One region of the Sphingomonas sp. NPDC092440 genome, then DNA from elsewhere that is predicted to be linked to it. Evidence: predicted binding sites of a transcription regulator. Region 1 holds the regulator's gene; each other region holds the start of a gene.
What was found. Region 1 encodes LexA, which represses DNA repair genes until DNA is damaged. Its sites were predicted from a motif close to GTTCCNCNCTTGTTCT; they were not measured.
Positions count from the first base shown of each region.

Region 2: a site for LexA is predicted at 4,407-4,422, ahead of ACIQCS_RS04815 (UvrD-helicase domain-containing protein). Genes of this name have one in related genera too.
Region 3: a site for LexA is predicted at 3,103-3,118, ahead of ACIQCS_RS08900 (putative DNA modification/repair radical SAM protein). Genes of this name have one in related genera too.

Region 1 is NZ_JBIVQA010000007.1:262,362-268,355, forward strand. It holds gene ACIQCS_RS14180 (glutathione S-transferase family protein) at 1-441, shown strand, start outside; gene ACIQCS_RS14185 (PilZ domain-containing protein) at 637-1,587, shown strand; gene glp (gephyrin-like molybdotransferase Glp) at 1,627-2,811, shown strand; gene lexA (transcriptional repressor LexA) at 2,870-3,556, shown strand; gene ACIQCS_RS14200 (EF-hand domain-containing protein) at 3,561-4,256, opposite strand; gene ACIQCS_RS14205 (ComEC/Rec2 family competence protein) at 4,253-5,994, opposite strand, start outside.
Region 2 is NZ_JBIVQA010000002.1:390,261-396,254, forward strand. It holds gene ACIQCS_RS04785 (hypothetical protein) at 1-1, shown strand, start outside; gene ACIQCS_RS04790 (peptidyl-alpha-hydroxyglycine alpha-amidating lyase family protein) at 286-1,287, shown strand; gene ACIQCS_RS04795 (inorganic phosphate transporter) at 1,259-2,902, opposite strand; gene ACIQCS_RS04800 (hypothetical protein) at 3,202-3,471, shown strand; gene ACIQCS_RS04805 (hypothetical protein) at 3,555-4,052, opposite strand; gene ACIQCS_RS04810 (hypothetical protein) at 4,154-4,324, opposite strand; gene ACIQCS_RS04815 (UvrD-helicase domain-containing protein) at 4,426-5,994, shown strand, end outside.
Region 3 is NZ_JBIVQA010000004.1:237,208-243,201, reverse strand. It holds gene ACIQCS_RS08925 (S41 family peptidase) at 1-191, shown strand, start outside; gene ACIQCS_RS08920 (disulfide bond formation protein B) at 195-680, shown strand; gene ACIQCS_RS08915 (demethoxyubiquinone hydroxylase family protein) at 677-1,210, shown strand; gene ACIQCS_RS08910 (hypothetical protein) at 1,264-1,671, shown strand; gene ACIQCS_RS08905 (hypothetical protein) at 1,799-3,007, opposite strand; gene ACIQCS_RS08900 (putative DNA modification/repair radical SAM protein) at 3,121-4,368, shown strand; gene ACIQCS_RS08895 (Lrp/AsnC family transcriptional regulator) at 4,386-4,859, opposite strand; gene ACIQCS_RS08890 (parallel beta-helix domain-containing protein) at 5,391-5,994, shown strand, end outside.

The DNA of each region.
Region 1 (5,994 bases):
CACGTCCATCACCCCGGCCCGGTGCCGATGATCCCCGCCGATGCCGATATCGCGGTGCAGGCCCGGATGCTCGACCGGGTCTTCGACAATTATGTGATGGGCACGATGCAGAGGCCGGTGCTCGACGCGCTGCTGCCCGAGGAGCGGCGCGATCCCATCGGCCTCGACGAGGCGATGGCGCGGCTCGACAAGGTCTATGCCTGGCTCGATGCCCATCTGGCCGGGCGGGCCTGGGCAGTGGGAGACAGCTTCACTCTGGCCGATTGCGCCGCCGCGCCTTCGCTCTTCTATGCCGATTGGGTGCGCCCGATCCCCGAGGCGCTGGCCAATCTGCGCGCCTATCGCGCCCGCCTGCTCGCCCGCCCCTCGGTTGTCCGCTGCGTGGAGGATGCCCGGCCCTATCGCGCCTATTTCCCGCTGGGGGCGCCGGATCGGGATTAGGCTGGAGCCTCCATCCTTCCCGTCATCCCCGTGCAGGCGGGGATGACGGGGGATCATGAGGCTTCGCCTGCCCCCGGCCAGCAGCGCCGATGCCGCCCGGCGCGCGCATTAGGAATTCCGCAACCCTGCGGATTAACCCCGCCTTCAGATCCTGGGTCGCACTATCCGCCTGGGCCGGGGCGGGAAAAATCATTTATGCGACAAGGACTTGCGTCCTCCACTATTTTCAGCCTGTCGGCCGAGCCGCCGGGCACCCAGCTTCTTGCCGAGCCGGGCGAGCATGCAGCGTTCGATTCGGCCTTCCTCGCCGGCGAGACCGGCCGCCTCGTCTGTGCGATCCGCAAGCTCAGCGCGGTCGGTGCCATGCTCCAGCTCGACGACGAAGTGGTGGAGGAAGAAGGGCTCCGGCTGGAGCTCGCCAACGGCCAGTCGCTGCCCGGCCGCATCGCCTGGACCGAGCAGGGCTCGGCGGGCTTCCTGTTCGACTTGCCGATCGACGTGATCGGCACGCTCGCCCGCAATCTTGCCGCCCTTCCCGCCGAGCGCCGCTCCGTGCCGCGCGTCGAGCTGCACCAGACGATCTGCGTGCGCCGCGGCAACCAGGTCGAGTTCACGCGCAGCCGCAACCTCTCCCAGGGCGGCTGCGGCTTCGAGACCGACATCGCGCTCCAGCTCGGCGACCTGGTGCAGATCAATTTCGACGGCTTGCGCCCGCTCGACGGCGCAGTGAAATGGTCGCAGGGCAATCTCGCCGGCGTCGCCTTTGACGAGGACCTGCCCTGGCAGGTGCTGATGCCGTGGCTGCGCCAGGTGCAGCAGACTCCGTCGCATCACACCCGCATGGCGATGGTGCACGAGCCCGTCGGCCTGATCCCGGACAAGCAGGCGATCCGCCTCGATACGCCGGCGCGCGTGCGCGAAGGCGTGCGCTGGTGGAACGTCAAGCTGCGCGCGATCACGCCCCAGCTCGTCGAGTTCGAGACGCGCGCACCCTTCGCGACCGGCGCCCAGCTGTGGATCTCGCTGCCGAACATCGGCGGCGGCCCGGCCGCGGTGATCGAAACCGACGACCGCCACCGTTTCCTCTGCGAGTTCCGCCTGCCGCTGAAGCAGCACGATCTGGGGCGGATCGCCGGCCGGTCCTGAAGGCTGGCGCGGCGCGCGGTGCTGGCCTAGGCCGGATCCATGCCCGCGCTCCTCCCCGTCGCCGAAGCCCAGCGCCGCCTGCTGGCGCTCGCCGCGCCGGTGGCGGAGGAGGCCTGCCCCCTTGCCGAGGCGGCGGGGCGATGGGCGGCCAGGGACCTGGCGGCATTGCGCACCCAGCCCGCCGCCGATCTCTCCTCGATGGATGGCTATGCGATTCGCTTCACCGACCTGCCCGGCCCCTGGGAAGTGATCGGCGAGAGTGCCGCCGGCCATGGCTTTGGCGGCGGGATCGGCGCCGGCCAGGCACTGCGCATCTTCACCGGCGCCCCGCTCCCGCCCGGCGCCGACACCGTGCTGGTGCAGGAGGAAGCCGCGCGCGACGGCAGCCGCCTCGCCCTCGCCGGCGACGGCCCGCCGCATCCGGGCAGCAGCGTTCGTCCGCGCGGGCTCGATTTCACCAGGGGCGACCTGCTGATCCGCGCCGGGGAAGCGATCTCCCCCGCCCGGCTCGCGCTCGCCGCGATCGCCGGCCATGCCGCCCTGCCCGTCCGCCGCAAGGTGCGCGTCGCGCTACTTTCGACCGGCGACGAGCTGGTGCCGCCCGGTGCCCCGCTCGGCCCCGACCAGATCCCCGAGACCAACCGCCTGCTCCTCGCCGCGCTGCTTGCCGGCCTGCCGGTGGAGCTGATCGACCTCGGCATCCTGCCCGATCGCCGGGACGTGCTCGAAGCCGCGTTCCGCGCGCTCGATTGCGACCTGCTCGTCACCACCGGCGGCGCCTCGGTCGGCGATCACGACCTGGTTCGCCCCGCGCTCGAGGCGGCCGGTGCCGCGATCGATTTCTGGAAAGTGGCGCTGCGCCCCGGCAAGCCGATGATGGCCGGCCGGCTGGGCGATGCCGCGGTGCTCGGCCTGCCGGGCAATCCCGTCTCGGCCTTCGTCACCGCGACGCTGTTCGTCCGCCCGCTGATCGCACATCTCGCCGGTGCCGCCGACCCGCTGCCGCGTACCCGCACCGTCCCCCTGGGCGAGCCCCTGCCCGCCACCGGCGCCCGCGCCGACTATCTCCGCGCCGAGCTGATCGGCGGCCGCGCCCATGCCGCGACGATCCAGGACTCCTCGATGCTGCGCACGCTGGCGCGCGCCACCTGCCTGATCGTCCGCCCGGCGGGGGCCCCGGAGGCGAAAACCGGCGACTCGGCGGAAATCCTCGACATCGCTTGACAAGCAGGCGGAACATTGCAAAAACGTTCCCAGTCTGTTCCAGACCGGGAGAAACTGGATGCTCACGCGCAAGCAGCACGAGCTCATCTGCTTCATTGCCGATCGGCTTGCCGAGACTGGCGTGTCGCCTTCGTTCGAGGAAATGAAGGAGGCGCTCGACCTCAAGTCGAAGTCGGGCGTCCATCGGCTGATCTCGGCGCTGGAAGAGCGCGAGTTCATCCGCCGCCTGCCCAACCGGGCCCGCGCGCTCGAAGTGCTGCGCATGCCGGAACGGGGCGAGGCGAAGAAGCCCGCAAGCCCGAAGAACACGGCCCCCGTGGCGTCAACTTCGTCAACTTCCGCGACACCTCCGGCCCCCGCCAACGACGTGGTCGAGATCCCGCTGCACGGCCGCATCGCCGCCGGCACGCCGATCGAGGCGCTGCAGGATTCGACCATGCTGCCGGTGCCCGCCGCCCTGCTCGGCGCGGGCGAGCATTATGCGCTCGAAGTGGCGGGCGATTCGATGGTCGAGGCCGGCATCCTCGATGGCGATTTCGCGCTGATCCGCCGCACCGAGACGGCCCGCGAGGGCGAGATCGTGGTGGCGCTGATCGACGAGAACGAGGCGACGCTGAAATATTTCCGCAAGGAAGGCGGGATGATCCGGCTCGACCCGGCCAATCGCGACTATAATCCGCAGCGCTACCGCCCCGACCAGGTCCGCGTGCAGGGCCGCCTCGCCGGGCTGCTCCGCCGCTACTGACGGCTCAGGCCAGGAACTCGGCCCAGGCGACCCTGCCGTCGCCATTGCGGTCGAGTTCCTGAAAGGGCGCCAGATCGGGCTGCTCGCCGCGAAAGCGGAACAGGCTCCAGGCCGCCGCATATTCGCCCGGCATCAGCATGCCGTCATGGTCGGCGTCGAGCAGGTCGAATCCTGCCCGGAACATCCGCAATCGTTGCGCCGCATATTCGGCGAAGCTCACCTTGCCGTCCTTGTTCGCGTCGGCCCTGGCAAGGTCGAAGTCTCGCGCCGAGAGGATGAAGGGCCGAATGCCGCGCACCTCCGGCATCGCGGCACGGCGCAGCGGCAGCGCCAGCACCCGATGGGGCGCGCAATCGATACCCGGAGCCTGCGGGCGAGGACCAAATTCGTCGGGGGTCAGCAGCCCGTCATGATTGCGGTCGATCGCGGCGAAGGCCGGCCGCAGGTCCGGTGCGGTTGACATCGCACCGGGAATGGCGAGCGCCAGCGCCGCGAGCATCGCGGCCGCGGCGATGGGCCGGGACCAGCGGCGCAGGGCCGGCACCGCCCTCGCCTCGCGGGAAAGGCGCGCCTCGACGAAGCCCCGCACCACGTCGCTCGCGGTGCGCCCTTCGGCACGGCACTGCGCCATGAAGGCGCGCTTCACCGCATGGGGCAGCCGCACTTCGATCGTATCGCTCTTCTTGGGAGGCCGGATCATGAAGGGAAGAGAAGCGCGATCCGGGCCGAAAGCGAGGAATTTCGTGTCCCGACAGCAGGAATTGCACCCGGCACATGAAATGGCTGGACCCTGGGCGGATCGAGCCAGGGATGGCGGCCGGCCCCGCGCACCATGGTCACGCGCCCGCCGGCAAAGGCGATCGCCACCCCGCCGGTCTTGGCCAGTGCCGGCCGGTCGAGCTTGAGCCAGCGCGGGGCGCAGGCGGCCGGCAGGCGCCGGTCGCTGATCATCACGTCGACGCTGCGGCACAGCGCCGTGAATTCGGCCCAGGGCAAGGCATAGCCGCTCCGTGTCGCCGCCACGCGCCAGACGCGGCCACCGGCCCGATGCTCGATCATGCACAGGTCCAGGCTGCACCGCGCGCCCGGCTGATCGGCAAGCGCGACCGGCTCGGCATCCGATCCGCCCGTCTCGGCCAGCATGTCGCGGGTATAGTCGCCCGCCCGGTCGCGCAGCAGGGCCATGCTGCCATCGGGCATGCGGATCGCGAGATGCCGCCCGTCGCCGGTGACGATCAGGTCGGGCGCGGGCGTGGCGAGCATCCAGGCCAGGCCGATCGCCAGCGGCGCCGCGCCCGCCCAGCGCGCGCCGGTACGCCACAGCGCCAGCCACAGGCCGCCCGCCGCCATCAGCGCGAAGGCGCCCTGCGGCATGGCCGGCAGCGCCGCCACCGCGCCCGGTGCCGCGGCAGTCGTCCTCGCCAGCCAGAGCAGCAGGTCGAGCGTCCGCGCGGTGAGCCACCAGGCGGGATCGCCGAGCCCGGCCAGGTCGAGCAGCAGCGCCAGCGCCTCGATCGGCATGATCACGAAAGTGGTGAGCGGGATGGCGACGATGTTGGCGAGCGCGCCGTAAAGGCCGGCCTGGTGGAAATGGAACAGCCCGATCGGCATCAGCGCCAGCTCGACCACGACGCCGGTGAGCAGCAGCGCGCCGGCCCCGCGCAGCAGCGCCATGCCCCGGCTCTCCTCGCGCTTGCCGAACCAGCGGTGCATGCGCGGGCTCTCGTGCAGCGCGACGATCGCAGTGACCGCCGCGAAGCTCAGCTGGAAGCTGGCTCCCGCCAGCACTTCGGGCCAGAGCAGCAGCACGAGCAGCGCGCCCGCCGCGACGAGCCGCAGCGTGATCGCCTCGCGCCCCAGGCTGAGCGCCAGCAGCACGAGCAGCGCGGCGACACAGGAGCGGATCGTCGGCACCTCGGCACCGGTGAGCCAGGTATAGCCGATCGCCGCCAGCGCGCCTGCGCCGGCCGCGATCAGCGGCAGCCGCCAGCGCAGCGCCAGCGTGGGGCTGAGGGCGAGCAGCTTGAGCACCAGCAGCATCGCCGCCGCAGTCACTGCCGTCACGTGCAACCCGCTCACCGAAAGCAGGTGCGCGAGGCCCGAGCGCTGCATCGCCTCGACATCCGCCTCGGCGATCGCGCCTTCGTCGCCCGTGGCAAGCGCGGAAGCGATGCCGCCGCCGCTGCCGGGGATGCGCGACTGGATATGCGCCGAGAGCGCGGCACGCAGGCCTCCGCCCGATGCTTCGGCCGGCGTCACCACCGTCACCGGGGCAAAGCCCTTGCCCGTCGCCCCCAGGCCGCTGAACCAGGCGGCGCGGGCAAAGTCATACCCGCCCGGCACCGATGCGCCGGCGGGCGGCATCAGCCGCGCCCGCAACCGCACCACCGCGCCGCGCGCCACCCCTTGGGGCACATCCTTCGCCGCCAGGTTCACGC
Region 2 (5,994 bases), on a different contig from region 1:
GGCCCAATCGGCATCCCCCCGGGGGCGAGAGAGCGGCGATGGCGCCGTCCACCCCGGCCTTGCGGGCACATATCCCACCGGAACACCCCTCCGTCATTCCCGCGCACCCCTCCGTCATTCCCGCGAGGGCGAGGATCCTTGGGGACGCCTTGTCTTGCGCAAGGGGACAAGGCCTGTCCTGGGATGGGGTCCCGCACGCCTCCCCTCCCGCGCCACCGCCCAAGATCCCCGCTTTCGTCGGCATGGTGGATGAGGCTAGGCTCCCGGAAGGAACGGGAGGACGGCATGCACGGCACCAGATTGGCGGTCCTCGCCCCACTGCTCCTGGCCGTCACCGCCGCCGCCACCACCCCCGCGCCGCGCTACGCCGTCGTCCATGGCTGGCCGATCCTTCCCCCGGGCCGCGTGCTTGGCCCCTGCTCGGGCGTGGCGGTGAACGGCAAGGGCGAAGTGTTCGTCCTTCACCGCGGCAATCGCGGCACCGATGCCAAGGGGCTAGCGACGGTGAAGGAGCCTGTGGTCGAGGTGTTCGACGCCGCCTCCGGCAAGCTGCTGCGCGAATGGGGTGCGGGGCTGTTCGTGGTTCCGCACGGCATCAGCATCGCGCCGGACGGCCATGTCTGGATCACCGATACCGGATCGAACCAGGTCTTCGAGTTCACTCCCGGCGGCAAGCTGCTCCTCGCGCTTGGCGAACATGGCGTCGCGGGCGCCGACGCCAGGCATTTCGACCGGCCCACCGATGTCGCGCCGCTCGCCGATGGCAGCTTCTACGTGGCCGATGGCTATGGCAATTCGCGGGTGATGAAGTTCGCCGCCGACGGGAAGCTGCTCTTCCAATGGGGCAGCCGCGGCACCGGCCCGGGCCAGTTCGACATCCCCCACGCGCTCGCGATCGATGCCGGGCACCGCGTCTATGTCGCCGATCGGGCGAACGACCGGGTCCAGCTGTTCGACGCGAAGGGCCGCTATCTCGCCCAGTGGAAATCGCCCGCGATCGGTCGCCCGTTCGGCCTGGCGCTGCTGCCGGGCAATCGCATCGCCATCCTCGACGGCGGCGCCAACCCGGACAAGGTGCCCGATCATGACGGCGTGACGATCGCTGGCCTCGACGGCCGCGAGATCGCGCATTTCGGCCGTATGGGCAACCAGGACGGCCAGTTCTGGATCGCCCATGACATCGCCGCCGACCGCGCCGGCAATCTCTACATCGTCGATATCGCCGGCCAGCGCGTGCAGAAGTTCGTGGCGGTCGGGCTCAGAGCCCCAGCGTCCGCACCGCGCTGAGCATCAGCCAGTAAAGCCCGCCCGAGAGCAGCATCGCCGCCGGCAGGGTGAGCAGCCAGGCCAGCGCCAGGTTGCGCACCGTGCGCGCCTGCAGGCCCGCGCCGCTCGCGACCGAGGCACCCGCCACGCCGGAGGACAGGATGTGCGTGGTCGACACCGGCAGGCCGAAGCGATCGGCCGCCAGGATGGTGCCCGCCGCCACCAGCTCGGCCGACGCGCCCATGGCATAGGTCATGTGCTGCTTGCCGATCTTCTCGCCGACGGTGACGACGATTCGCTTCCACCCGATCATGGTGCCGAGACCGAGCGCCAGCGCAACGACGATCTTCACCCAGAGCGGGATGAAGCGCGTGCCCGCCTCCAGGCTCTTCTGATAATCGGCCAGCGCCTTGAGCTCGGCGGGCTGATAGCCATCGGGCTTCTTGGTGGCGAGTTTGGTCGTGTCGAGCACCAGATACATGTCGTTGCGGACATTGCCGGTGGCTTCCGCCGGCACCTTGCTCAGCGAGCCGAAGCCCTGGACGCGGGCGGTAAGGTCCTTCGAAAGGCTCTCGAGCGCGGCGAACACCTGCGGGCTCTCCGCCTTGCGCTGCTGGAGCGCGGTGGTGAGCACGGCGCGGGCCTGGGCCGGCGCCATGTCGGGCAGCCCGCGGCTATGCGCGTCGAACGCGGCCGAAGCGGTGTTGGCGGTCTGGACGAAGGCCGGAGTCGCGCTCGTCGGCAGGGTGCGGTTGAGCGCATAGGCGGTCGGGGCGCAGCCGATCAGGATCAGCATGATCAGGCCCATGCCCTTCTGCCCGTCGTTCGAGCCATGGCTGAACGAGACCGCGGTACAGGTGAAGATCAGCGCGCTGCGGATGCCGAGCGGCGGCGCGGTGTGCGGCATCGGCGAAGTGTAGAGCTTCGGGTTGCGCAGCACCGCGCGCATCACGAACAGCAGCAGCACGGCCGCGAAGAAGCCGATCAGCGGCGCCATCCACAGGCCGGTGAGCACTTTCTGCGCCTGGCTCCAGTCGACGCCGGCGGTGCCGCCGCGCGAGCCGGCCTGGATCAGCTGGTTGGCGAGGCCCACGCCCAGCACCGAGCCGATCAGCGTGTGCGACGAGGAATTGGGCAGGCCGACATACCAGGTGCCGAGATTCCACAGCACCGCCGCGAGCAGCAGCGCGAAGATCATCGCGAAGCCCGATGCCGAGCCCACGTTGAGGATCAGGTCCACCGGCAGCAGCGTGATGATCGAATAGGCGACCGCGCCGCTCGACAGCATCACGCCCAGGAAGTTCCAGAAGCCCGACCAGATCACCGCGAAATGGGCGGGCATCGAATTGGTGTAGATCACCGTCGCCACGGCGTTGGCGGTATCGTGGAAGCCGTTCACGAACTCGAAGCCGAGCGCGATCAGCAGCGCCAGCGCGAGGAACAGGAACACGCCGGTGGCGAGCTCCTCCCCCACGCCGCGCGTGTCGGTCAGCACGCTCCAGCCGGCAAAGGCCAGCCCGCCCACCAGGATCGCCGCGAAGAGCAGCTTGGCCAGGGGATGGGTCTTATAGTCGAATCGAGGGCCCGGCTGCGGTTCGTCGACCGGCTGGGCTTGGTCCAGAGCGAGTGATGCCATGATATGCGCGCCTCTGGCCGGAGGGTGTGACAGCCATATGACAAACGCATGACATGGCGAAGGATCGAGGCATCGGCAGCATTTAAAACGCAACTAGCGGGCTTTGGCGCGTGCCTGGATTCCGCGATCGCCGCGCCCGCTCGGCCTGCTGGCGAGGCGTGGTTCCGGCGCTGCAAGCGAAGCGATGGGCGAGCCAGGCCGACACCGGCAAGTTGCACCGTTCAGGTTGCTGATCGATTTGACAAGAATCGAAGCCATGTCGAAGAAATTGATCGCCAAATGCTGACAAGGAGACAAGAATGAAGGAACTTTCATTGCTCGCCGCCTGTGCGACGCTTGCCCTCATGGGTTCGGCGATGCTTCCCTCCTCCAGTGCCATGGCGCAAACACTTCCGGAGTGCCTGCCGGAACTCAGTCCGGATGGCCCGCCGCCGACGGGTGAGCATAATTGCGACGAGGTCGGCAACCCCGAAGAGGGCGGCACGGACAATCCTCCTCCACCCCCTCCGCCTGGGCCAACCCGTTTTGCTCGGGCCGACGCGCTCCATGCCCGTGAGGTTTCCGTCTAGAACTCCATCGAGGGACGGTTGGGTGTAGTCGCGCCCACCGTCCCATCGCTTTGCTGCCTATTGTCGAACGGCGGAAAACGCCGTCAGAAATGGACCTGCATATAGGCCTTGGGCCCGGGCTTGATGCCGCGATTGCCGCCGGGCAGGCTCATGAACCCGCGCCCGCGCAGCCGCCGCAGCCAGGCGAAGCCCAGCTCGACATGGTCCGACGCCTCGAAGCTCAGCCGCGCCCCGGCATAGTGCCGCGCGTCGCGCACCACGCCGCGATCGGCATCGAAACGCGGCGCCTGGGCATAGGCGCTGAGGCCCAGCCAGGCATGCCCGACCACTTCCTTCTGGAGCGAGAAGCCGTAGGTGGAGCGCGTCTCGTCGGCCCGCCAGCTCTCGTTGCTGCCGCGCACGGTCGCCGAAGTGCGCAGCCACAGGCCCGATGCCCGTTCCTCGGTCTTCACGCGGATCTCGGGCTGCAGCACCAGATAGGCGGCCTGGGCCGCGGCGACGGTCTGCGCCCCTGCCGGCATCGCGGCAAGGAGCATCCCCACCGCCAGTCCGGCCGCGCCGGTTCGAACGATCATCCCCATGCCAAGCCCCCACGACAGGCATTGCCGTCGCCGAATCCTCCCGGCGACATGGGGATAATATTGCTGAAATATTTCCAATGCCAGCTATATTGTTTCCAGGCTCAGCCCTGCTCCTGCATCAGCTCCTCGAGCACCTGGATCGCCCCGGCGATGCGCAACTGCGTCCGCTTCAGCTCGGCGAGCTGCGAGTCGAGCGTCTTCAGCCGCTCTTCGCCCGCGACATGTTCCCGCTTGAGCAGCGCGATCCGCTCCTCGAGCAACTTCCTGTCCATCCGTCTCTCCGCTGATCGGTTCGGAGGCGACGATCACAGGATCGCGCGCCGCTGGCAATCCACCATTGCCTCGCCTGCCCGCGTTCCCTACCTGTTCGCGGATGACCCTGCCCGTCGAGACCGATGCCAATGCCCCCTATCTCCAGGGCCTGAACCCGCCCCAGCGCGAGGCGGTGCTGACGGCCGAGGGGCCGGTGCTCGTCCTGGCCGGCGCGGGCACGGGCAAGACCGCGGCGCTCACCGCCCGCCTCGCCCATCTGCTATGGACGCGCCGCGCCTATCCCAGCGAGATCCTGGCGGTGACCTTCACCAACAAGGCAGCGCGCGAGATGAAGGAGCGCGTCGGCCGCCTGGTCGGTGCCGCGGTGGAGGGCATGCCCTGGCTCGGCACCTTTCACGCGATCGGCGCCAAGATGCTGCGCCGCCATGCCGAGCTGGTGGGGCTGCAGAGCAACTTCACCATCCTCGACACCGACGACCAGCTCCGCCTGATCAAGCAGCTGATCCTCGCCGCCGATCTCGACGAGAAGCGCTGGCCCGCCCGCCAGCTCGCCGGGCTGATCGACGAATGGAAGAACAAGGGCCTGACCCCCGCCGAGATCGGCGCGGGCGAGTCCGAGCGCTATGCGAACGGCCGCGGCGCCGCGCTCTACCATCTCTACCAGGAGCGGCTGAAGGCGCTGAACGCCTGCGATTTCGGCGACCTGCTCCTCCACATGCTGGTGATCCTCAAGACGCACCGCGACGTGCTGGAGAGCTATCAGCAGCGCTTCCGCTACATCCTGGTCGACGAATATCAGGACACCAACGCCGTCCAGTATCTCTGGCTCCGCCTGCTCGCCCAGGAGCGCAAGAACATCTGCTGCGTCGGCGACGACGATCAGTCGATCTACAGCTGGCGCGGCGCGCTGGTGGAGAACATCCTCAAGTTCGAGAAGGACTTCCCCGGCGCCAAGGTGATCCGGCTCGAGCAGAATTACCGCTCGACGCCGCACATCCTCGCCGCCGCCTCGGGCGTGATCGCCAACAATAGCGGCCGCCTCGGCAAGACCTTGTGGACCGACAAGGCCGAGGGCGAGAAGGTCAAGGTGCTCGGCGTGTGGGACGGGCCCGAGGAGGCGCGCCGCGTCGGCGAGGAGATCGAGGGCGCCCAGCGCGGCGGCATGAGCCTGGACGACATGGCGATCCTCGTCCGCGCCCAGCACCAGACGCGCGAGTTCGAGGACCGGTTCATCGCGATCGGCCTGCCCTATCGCATCATCGGCGGCTTCCGCTTCTACGAGCGCCAGGAGATCCGCGACGCGCTCGCCTATCTCCGCGTCGTGGCGCAGCCGGCGGACGACCTCGCCTTCGAGCGCATCGTCAACGTCCCCAAGCGCGGCCTGGGCGACAAGGCGCTGGCGAAGGTCCACCAATATGCGCGGGCGGAGGGTATCCCGCTCACCGTGGCGGCGGCGCGTATCCTCGACACCGACGAGCTGACGCCCCAGGCCCGCCGCGCGCTCGGCAACCTGGTCGGCGACATGGCGCGCTGGCGCGGCATGGGCAACGACCTCCAGCACCCGGACCTTGCCCGCATCATCCTCGACGAGAGCGGCTATACCGCGATGTGGCAGGCCGACCGCACCGCCGAGGCCGCCGGGCGCCTGGAAAACCTCAACGAGCTCGTC
Region 3 (5,994 bases), on a different contig from region 1:
CGCACCTGATCAACAACGACAAGGTCGACGATTCGGTGCTCGAGGACGATCAGCGCACCGATCCGCGCTTCGCCAAGACGGCGGAGCAGCTGAAGAAGGACGGGATCGACGACTTCCAGCTGCACTATGCGCTGCAGACCATTTCCCGCCTCGGGCCCAAGACCCAGGTCGCCGCGACACGGAGCAAGTAAGCCATGCGTAACGACGGCCTCCGCATCGCGCGCTGGATCGCGCTCCTCCTTCCCCTCGCGTTGGTGGGCGGCGCGCATCTCTCCGAGCTGTTCGGCCTGGTGCCGTGCGAGATGTGCTGGTGGCAGCGCTGGCCGCATTATGCCGCGATCCTGGTCGCGCTCTCGGCCTTTTTCGTGCGTAGCCGGCCGCTGCAGATGACGATCGTCCTGCTTGCCGCCGCCCTGATCGCGGTGAGCGGCGGCATCGGCGTCTTCCATGCCGGCGTCGAGTATAAATGGTGGGAGGGCATTACCGCCTGCACCGCCCAGGTGCATGGCGACAATCCGATGGACATGCTGAACGATGCGCTGCGCCGGCCGCTGATCCGCTGCGACGTGCCGCAATGGACGTTCTTCGGGATCAGCCTGGCCGGCTTCAACGCGATCCTTTCGCTCGGCGGTGCGATCGTGATCTTCCTGCTTGCCGCCCGCAAGGGCGCCCGCGCATGAGCTGGAAGCCCGGCGATCGGCGCGAGGGGCTGGCCTCGATGGTCCGCGTCGACCAGGCGGGCGAATATGGCGCGACGCGCATCTATGCCGGCCAGCTCGCGGTGATGGGCGATCGCACGCCGATGGCGCGGATGATCGCCGGCATGGCGAGCCAGGAGGAACGTCACCGCGCCTTTTTCGACGCGATGATCGCGCGCCGCGGCGTACGCCCGACCGCGCTCCAGCCCTTCTGGAACGTCGCCGGCTTCGCCCTGGGCGCCGCCACCGCGGCGATGGGCCCCGAAGCGGCGATGGCCTGCACCGCCGCGATCGAGACCGAGATCGACCTTCATTACCAGCAGCAGCTCGAGGAGATCGGCGATAGCGATCCCGAGCTCGCCGAAGCCGTGGCGAAGTTCCGCGACGAGGAGCTCGAGCATCGCGATACCGCGCTCGCCCATGGCGCGGAGCATGCCCCGGCCTATCCGCTGCTGTCCGGGGTGATCCGTGCCGGCTGCCGCGCTGCCATTGCGGTATCGAAACGGATATAAAGGCCCCATTCAGCCGTTTTGGACCAGGCACGGCACACAGCAGGAGTAAGCCGATGTTGAACCGGATCATGATCGCAGGCGCGCTCGCCGCCATTCCGATGCTGCTGCCCGTTGCCGCGCATGCCCAGAACGCGGCGCAGAACGGCGTGCTGGTGATCTATGGCAAGGACAAGTGCCCGACCAACTCGAACGGCGAGGAGATCGTGGTCTGCAAGCGCCTCGACGAGCGCGAGCGCTATCGCATCCCGTCGAACCTGCGCGAACAGGCCGGCCCGCCGCAGAAGACCGAGAGCTGGGCGGTGCGTTCGCAGGACGCGCTCACCTCGGGCGATTTCGGTACCGGCAGCTGCTCGACCACCGGTGCCGGCGGCGGCACCGGCTGCTTCGTGCGGAAGGCGACCATCGCCCGCGCCGAGGTTCGGGCGCGCAAGAAGGCCGAAGAGAATCTGCCGCTGCCATGAGCTGATTCCTCTCCCGCGCCACGGGAGCCGGGGAGGGGAACCGCGCCAACCAGATGGGATCCCTCCCACACAGCGCTCGCGGCGGCGCGCCTTTCCGGCGGCGCCTGCCGAGGGGGGCAGCTTCTTCCTACCGCGCCGGCCGGAACGCCACCCATTCGGGCGGCGGGCGGCGCACGCAATCGGCGATGATCCACAGCATCACCAGCGCGCGCGCCGCCGCGGCGCCGGCAACGTCCAGCGTGTTCGCCGCCGGCCAGGCGCCGTCCATACCGGCCAGGAACCAGAACTCGGCGAAATAGGCGAAGATCCCGGTCGCCGCGAACAGCGCCACCGGCCATAGCCGCGGCGCTGTCATCACCAGCATCGGCCACAGCCACAGGTCGAACTGGGGCGAATAGACCTTGTTGGTGAGCATGAACCAGGCGAGCAGCGGCGTCGACAGCAGCCAGAGCCGCGCATGGTGGCGCTGCCAGCCCAGGCCGATGATGGCGGCCCCGCCGATCGCGAAGGCGAGGGCGGCAAGGAGATTCTTGCCCGGCGTGCCGAGCTGCAGGATGCCGAGATTGCCGAGCACGTCCCAGGTCCCGGCAACGGTGCCGCCGCGTGCCTGCGAGAAGCGGTAGAATTCGCTCCAGTTCGCCGGCGCGAGCAAGGCGATCGGCAGGTTCACCGCCAGCCAGGCTCCGATCGCGGCGAGCTTCACCCAGCCGGTGCGCACCACCCGCTGCCACCAGCGGCGGCCCTGCTCGAGAAACGCCGAGAGGGCGAACAGGGGCAGCATCACGATCGGAAACAGCTTGGCGGCCACGCCCAGCCCGGCCGCGGCCCCCGCGCGGATCAGCCGGTCCTCGCGCGCCAGCAGCATCGCCCACACCGCCAGCGTGACGGCGATCATATCCCAATTATGCCCGACATAGAGGATGAGCGGCGGCGCGGCGGCCCACCACCAGAGCCGTCGCCGGTCCATCCCCGCCCGCCGGAACATCCAGAGGATCAGGAAGGCGAGGGCAATGTTCACTGCCGTCACCACGCCCAGGAACCTGGCGTCATTGGCCTCGCGCCCGAAGATCAGATGCGTCGCCGCGCCTTCGATCCAGATCGCCGCGCCGGTCAGCACCGGATATTCGATCGGGGTCTGGAGATAGGGGATCCGGCCCTTGTCCACTGCGCGCGCGGTCCAGAAGGGCACCGCATCGCTGTAGCAGCCGGTGAGATATTGTTCGGAATCGGTCCAGCCGCCCGGCATGCAATGCTGCTTGAAGCCGAAGCCGAGCAGGCAGGTGGCCGCCAGCACGACCAGCAGCGCGCGAAAATGCCGGTCGATCCTCAATCGCATCGCGCGCTCCAGAATTTCCCTCCCAGATGCGCTCGGGGAGGAACCGCTTGTTTTCGCTCGCCTCCTTCCACAACCCGCTGGACACCGCAACATCTGGAACATAAAGCGAACGAATGTCGCAGCTCGATCTCCGCGCGAAGCTCGCCGTCCTTGCCGATGCCGCCAAATATGATGCCAGCTGCGCCTCGTCGGGCACGGCCAGGCGCAATTCGGCGGCGGGCAAGGGGCTCGGCTCGACCGAGGGCATGGGCATCTGCCACGCCTATGCGCCGGATGGACGCTGCATCTCGCTGCTCAAGATCCTGCTGACCAACAGCTGCATCTTCGACTGTCATTATTGCATCAACCGCAAGAGCTCGAACGTCCGCCGCGCCCGCTTCACGCCCGAGGAAGTGGTCGACCTCACGCTCGGCTTCTACCGGCGCAACTATATCGAGGGGCTGTTCCTTTCCTCCGGCATCATCCGTTCGAGCGACTATACGATGGAGCAGATCGTCCGCGTCGCGCGGCTGCTGCGCGAGGTTCATGACTTTCGCGGCTATATTCATCTGAAGACGATTCCCGATGCCGATCCGGAGCTGGTGCGCCAGGCCGGGCTCCATGCCGATCGCGTCTCGATCAATGTCGAGCTGCCGACCGTGGCGGGGCTGGCCCGGCTGGCGCCCGAGAAGTCGGCGCCCCGGATCGAAGGCGCGATGCGGGACGTCCGTGCCGCGATCGAGGACGGTGCCGATGCCGTCCGGCGCTACAAGGCCGCGCCGAAATTCGCGCCCGCCGGCCAGTCGACCCAGATGATCGTCGGTGCCGACGCCGCCACCGATGGCGACATCATCGCGCGCGCGGCCGGGCTCTACGACAGGTTTCAGCTGCGGCGCGTCTATTATTCGGCGTTCAGCCCGATTCCCGATGCCAGCGCCGTGCTGCCGCTCCGGCGCCCGCCGCTGATGCGCGAGCATCGGCTCTACCAGTCCGACTGGCTGATGCGCTTCTACGGCTATGCGCCGGGCGAAGTGGCCGAGGCGGCGGATCCCGTCACCGGCATGCTCCCGCTCGACATCGATCCCAAGCTCGCCTGGGCCCTGCGGTTCCGCGCGCATTTTCCGGTCGACGTCAACCGTGCCCCGCGCGCGGCGCTGCTCCGGGTCCCAGGCCTGGGCGTCAAGGCGATCGACGCGATCCTCGCCGCGCGCCGCTGGCGCCGGCTGCGCCTGGCCGATATCGCCCGGCTGACGGCGTCGCTCGCCAAGGTCCGCCCCTTCCTGATCGCCGAGGACTGGCGCCCGGTCGCGCTGGCCGACCGCGCCGACCTGCATGCGCTGGTCGCGCCCAAAGGCGAGCAGCTCGAACTGTTCGCGGCATGAGGATGCTGTCGGTCGCCCTAGTCGGCGATCGGCACGAACAGCCCGCGCTTGCCCACGCCCAGCGCGACATTGGTGGTGAAGCGGCGCACGTTCGGATTGTCCGCCATCAGCCGGCTCATCAGCGCGTCATAGGCGCCGACATCGGGTGCGACGACGACCAGCACGAAATCGGCGGTGCCCGTGACGTAATAGATCTGCTGGACCTGCTCCTCCGCGGCCAGCCATTGGCGCAGCCGGGCGATCAGTTCGGGGCGCTCGCGCTCGATCTCCAGTGCCGCCAGGAAGAAATTGGGCTTCCCCACCTTGAGCGGGTCGACCACGGCGACCTCGCCCAGGATCACGCCCGTCGCGCGCAGTCGCTTGAGGCGGCGCTGCACTGCCGAGGCCGAGAGCCCGACCTGTCCGGCCAGGGCCTCGGCGGTCTGCGCCGCGTCGCGCTGGACCAGGGCGAGGAGCCTGCGGTCGAAGGGGTCGAGATCGGATCGGGCCATTGGCCGCACCCTAGCGCGTAAATGCGCCGAAATCCGCCGATTCGAGTCCCTTCTTCGCGGAAAAGCCGCGCGGGCGCGCCCCTATCTCCCGGGACGAAGGAGAATGTCATGATCGACCATATCGAGATCCGCACCACCCGCCTGGCCGAGAGCCTGGCCTTCTATGCCGATGCCCTGGCGCCGCTCGGCTATACCTAGAAGGTCGATGGCCCGGCCAAGGGCTTCGGCAATGATTCCGCGCTCGACCTGTTCCTGGTCGAGGGCGACGCGCCGTCCGACCTCCACTTCGCCTTTGCCGCGCCCGACCGCGCCACGGTCGACCGAATCTATGCCGCCGGCCGCGACGCCGGCCATGTCCTCGATCGCGCGCCTGCGCTCGCCCCGCACATCCATCCCAATTACTATGCCGGATATCTTCGCGATCCCGATGGGCGGTTGATCGAATTCGTCTGCCACGGCCCTAACTGACAGGCCTGTCAATTTCTCCCGATCGGCGTATCATCTTCAAAAATACGCAAGAGGGAGAGAGGGATGCTTCGATTCTGCGCACTCGCCGCGGTGCTGGTCGCCGCGACTCCGGCCCTGGCCCGCGATATTGTCGTCGAGGCCGGGCCCAATGCCCAGGAACGGCTCCAGTCCGCGCTGCTCGACGCCAGGCCGGGCGACACCGTCCGCATCGGCGCGGGCCGCTTCGAACTGACCGACGGGCTCAGCCTCGACGTGAACGGCGTCACCGTGCGCGGTGCCGGGGCCGAGCGGACGGTGCTCAGCTTCAAGGGCCAGCTGGGCGCGGGCGAGGGACTGCTCGTCACTTCGGACGATGTGGTGCTGCGCGACTTCGCGGTGGAGGATTCGAAGGGCGACGGCATCAAGTCCAAGGGCGCCGACCGGATCGTCTACAAGAATGTCCGCGTCGAATGGACCGGCGGGCCCAAGGCGACCAACGGCGCGTACGGCGTCTATCCGGTGGAGAGCGAGGATGTGCTGATCGACGGCGTCACCGTGAAGGGCGCTTCGGACGCGGGCATCTATGTCGGCCAGTCCAACCGGATCGTCGTGCGCAATTCCACCGCGATGTACAATGTCGCCGGGATCGAGATCGAGAATAGCGGCTTTGCCGAAGTCACCAACAATC